DNA from 2 places in the Butyrivibrio sp. FC2001 genome. Region 1 is predicted to be linked to the other one. Evidence: predicted binding sites of a transcription regulator. Region 1 holds the regulator's gene; the other holds the start of a gene.
What was found. Region 1 encodes Rex, which represses fermentation and respiration genes when NADH is low (regulators of the CRP and FNR family bind a similar motif). Its sites were predicted from a motif close to ATTGTTAANTANTTAACAAT; they were not measured.
Positions count from the first base shown of each region.

Region 2: a site for Rex is predicted at 1,297-1,316, ahead of G601_RS0109350 (iron-sulfur cluster assembly scaffold protein). Genes of this name have one in related genera too.

Region 1 covers NZ_KE384132.1:261,242-263,446, reverse strand. Annotated here, with positions in the region: gene G601_RS0114835 (bifunctional ADP-dependent NAD(P)H-hydrate dehydratase/NAD(P)H-hydrate epimerase) at 1-217, opposite strand, end outside; gene G601_RS23535 (hypothetical protein) at 195-884, opposite strand; gene G601_RS0114825 (redox-sensing transcriptional repressor Rex) at 908-1,555, opposite strand; gene G601_RS0114820 (hypothetical protein) at 1,867-2,202, shown strand.
Region 2 covers NZ_AUJH01000015.1:91,823-94,027, forward strand. Annotated here, with positions in the region: gene G601_RS0109340 (chromate transporter) at 1-360, shown strand, start outside; gene G601_RS24955 (histidine phosphatase family protein) at 363-1,088, opposite strand; gene G601_RS0109350 (iron-sulfur cluster assembly scaffold protein) at 1,349-2,041, shown strand; gene G601_RS0109355 (GGGtGRT protein) at 2,063-2,205, shown strand, end outside.

The DNA of each region.
Region 1 (2,205 bases):
CGTCTCCACCGTTATTACCGCTTCCCGCAAAAATAAGGACTCTGCCGGATGGCAAAAGAGCCTTCTTTACATATTTGCATATAGAAAGCGCCGCCCTCTCCATCAGTACATCCTGTGGAATTCCAAAGTGGTCGATCGTGGTCTGATCGCACCTTTTCATTTCGGCAGCGCTTACAACATATTTTGAATTCTTGTCAACTATCGGTAAATTTTTCATCTTCTACGATTATCCCATCTTGTTCTTTCATACCGGCTTTTAATACTGGATGTCGCTTATCGGGATCATACTTAAGATCAAAAAGGTCTATGACCTCGGGACCGAAAATGTTATGCATGTAAGAATAGACGTTAAAGTTCTCTATCTCCTTTTCCTGCAATCTGATGACATTCTTCTTAAGCTTGACTCTGACCTGAGATACCCACTCATCAATGGCATCTATTTCTACGGTGTTGTCATGCATCTTCTTATAGAAAAGATTCATGGTTTCAATCATAAGCTTAAAATTAGCCTGATAGATTTCCCTCGGGAGACCGAGCATATTGTCCTCACACTCCTCTATCTTCTCATTACATTCCTTGATAAGACGGGTGTGATCATCAATCTCAGCCTCTATCTTCTTACGCTGCTTGGGATTCTTATCCGCATCATCCCTAAGTACAACGATTTCACCAAGAAGCTTTTTCTTAAGCCTCTTGATATCCTTGATCTTTTCTCTGGTCTTTTCCTGCGTCGCCACAAGCTTAATAAGCTCCGCCTCAAGCTGCTTAATTCTTGCAGTCTTAGGGCTCAGCACGAAAAGATCCTGCCATTTTTGGTCCTTGAAAAGAACTGGGACATCCTTTCCAACGAGTGCATCGGAATAAGTGCTACTGTCCTTCGCCATATCGGCTCCCTCATATGGTTATACTACTTCAGATTATGCGATTTTTCGTATCTCTCTACGCTGTAGGTAAGCTTCATCAGCGAATCTGAAAGATGTACATTTTCTACCTGCACATAATCCGGCAGTTCAAGATCCACATGCGCAAAATTCCATATTGCCTTTATTCCGCATTTCACAAGCTTATCCGCCATAGGGACAGCCTGATCCTTTGGAATCGTAAGAACTGCTATCTCAATTTTGTTGTCCCTAACAAACTTTTCAATCTCCTCTACTGGTCTGATCTCAATATCCCTGATCTTCTTACCGTGAAGCTCAGGATTTAAATCAAACGCGCCTTTAAAAATAAATCCCCTGTTAAAAAAATTGTTGTAGCCCGAAAGCGCCTGTCCAAGATGCCCTGCTCCTATAATAATAAGAGTATGCTCTTTTCCAAGGCCTAAAATCTTACCAATCTCATCATACAGATACTCCACATTATATCCGTAACCCTGCTGACCAAATCCGCCAAAGTTATTAAAGTCCTGCCTTATCTGTGAAGCAGTAACCTTCATAATATCGCTTAATTCCTGAGACGATATACGTGTAATGCCCCGGTCCTTAAGCTCTCCAAGGTATCTGAAATATCGTGGCAGGCGGCTGATAACCGCCTGGGAAATATCTTTTCTTGTCATGTTTCCTCCAAACTTAACTTCACCGAATATATTATGTTTTTCATTAATTAGCACTGAAAATTCGGTTATATTTAATTATACTATCTGTTAAAATTTAGTCAATGTGTGAAATTGCCTATACAACATCATTTCCCATAAATTTAATAAACGTGAAAAATCCTTTCATATTCGGCATTTTTCGGTGAAAATTTGTTTCGAAAAAGTGCATATTTAGGTTTTCTTTAATAGTAAGTTTATGCTTTGTTTCGAATTGGAATTTATAATAATAAATAACTTCGTGTGTCCTTTTTTGAAGTTGTGAGGGTTATATTATGGGAATGTCAATCGGAGGAATTAACGGATACGATATCTACCAGACCAAGCCTATGAACCTGAGCTTATCCAATCAGGCTCCTGTTTCAGATGTTTATGACAAACATAAGGCTGTAGGCGACGTGGCAACCGTCCCGCCTGTGGTATATCCAAATGCCCAGGAGGTAAAGATCGGTGAAGTCGCTAGTACTGATGGCAAGGATGAAGCCTTAAAGGTTAGTCAGCAGTACAACAACATTGCTTCCAAATTCGGAAATACGACAGTTGGATATGGCCGCGATATGACAGGCTACTCCTATGGTCAGAGTGGAAGCTCATTTGACGCCTTTGCTTAACGT
Region 2 (2,205 bases), on a different contig from region 1:
AAGCAGGCAGGATTTCCCGGAGCGGTTCTTGCCACAGCAGCCGTGGTACTTCCTGCATTTATAATAATTCTTCTTATAATGGTGCTTTTGAAGAGACTTCTTCAGAACAGATATTTTCAGGCTGTATTAAGCGGACTAAAGCCCTGTATCATGGGAATAATTCTTGCGACGGGATGCTACATGATCATTAAAAACTGTGCATATCCCATTGCTGAAAAGAGAGATATGATCCCATTTATGTTTACAGCAGTGCTGGCTGTGATTTTCTATGGCTCTGAAAAAGTATTAAAAAAGAAAATAACTCCAATCATGCTGATAATAGTATCAGCACTAATTGGAGTTGCAGTGTACGGAATATAAATTTATAAAAGCTTTGGTGCCTGCTTTTTAAGCTCGTCATCATAAAAGGTAGCGGCCTTGTCTACGATAGTGTAGGCAGGGCTTTTTTCATGCATTGTAAGCTCGACTATAGCTATTCCGCAGTTTGGAAGAAGGCCGTCTCCCCAGAATTTTGCAAGGTCCGACTCACCGCGTATATACATTAAAAGAGCCTTGCTGAGCGCACCGTGAGTGCTTATGAGTACGGAGGAATCCTCCGGTAGTTCTTCTATTATATCTGTCATGAAATTCTTTGCCCGAGAGCATAACTCACTAAGAAGCTCGGGAGTCTGAGTGCGGGATTCTGATGCGCCCTCATTATTATACTTCCATTCGTAAACGGCATTTTCATATTTATCAGGAGCTGACTTGAAATATCTAAAGGGCGAGCTTTCATCCGCCTGCATTTCTTCAACCTTACCGCCATCCATAAAGCCGAAGTGAAGCTCTTTTAGCCTTTCGTCGGTAATGATGTTCTGAGCTGCTTTGGAATTGTTGCTGTTTTCGAGTATTACTTTTGCAGTCTCATAGGATCTTGATAAGGGACTTGAATATACTTTATCAAAGGTGATTCCCTTTCCTTTTATTCCTTTTCCTGTCTCCTTTGCCATGAGTTTTCCAAAATCATCCAGCGGGATATCAGTCTGTCCCTGGATAAGGTGCTTGTTATTCCATTCAGTTGTTCCGTGTCTGAGAATGTATATCTTCATATTTTTAACCTGTTTCTTTCTATAATAAATCGGAAATCATTATACCCCTAAGCCCGACGTAAAGCTATCGGAAACAGCACATCGTACCGACAGAGCATCAAAAAATCCCCTCCGGAAACGGAATTAATTATTATTTTATAACCTAAACAAGTATAAATCCTTGATAAAAACTGCATTTTTTTGTAGAATGCAAATGTAGTGCGTAGTAAACGATAAAAATTTATCATGCTATAGTATACACTAACAATAAGGAGGTACTTATGATTTACTCAACAGAGGTAAAAAATATGTGTCCCGTAACACAAGGGGTACATCATGGTGCTGCTCCCATTCCTGAAGAAGCAAAATGGGTTCAGTCCAAAGAGATTAAGGACATTTCCGGTTATACACATGGTATTGGCTGGTGTGCTCCTCAGCAGGGTGGCTGTAAGCTTTCCCTTAACGTTAAGGAAGGTGTCATCCAGGAGGCACTTGTAGAGACTATCGGATGTTCCGGTATGACTCACTCAGCAGCTATGGCAGCTGAAATTCTTCCCGGTCTTACAGTTCTTGAAGCGCTCAATACAGACCTTGTATGTGACGCTATCAACACAGCTATGAGAGAGCTGTTCCTTCAGATTGTATATGGCAGAACACAGTCTGCATTCTCAGAGGATGGACTTCAGATTGGTGCTGGCCTTGAGGATCTTGGTAAGGGATCACGTTCAATGGTTGGTACTACATATGGTACACTTGACAAGGGACCTCGTTATCTTGAGCTTACAGATGGTTATATCACAGACCTTGCTCTTGATGAGAACGACGAGATCATCGGATATAAGTATGTTAACTTCGGAAAGATGATGGACTTCATCAAGGCTGGTGACGATGCTAACACAGCTATCGAGAAGGCTAAGGGTCAGTATGGCCGTGTTGCTGATGCAGCCAGATTCATCGATCCTAGAAAACAGTGATAAGGTAAGGAGGAAAATATAATGGCTTTATTTGAATCATATGAAAGAAGAGAGCCCCAGATCCTGGCTTGCCTTAAGGAGTATGGAATCTCTTCTATCGAAGAATGTAAAGAAATCACAATGGCAGCAGGCATTGATGTATACAGCCTCATCGAGGGCATCCA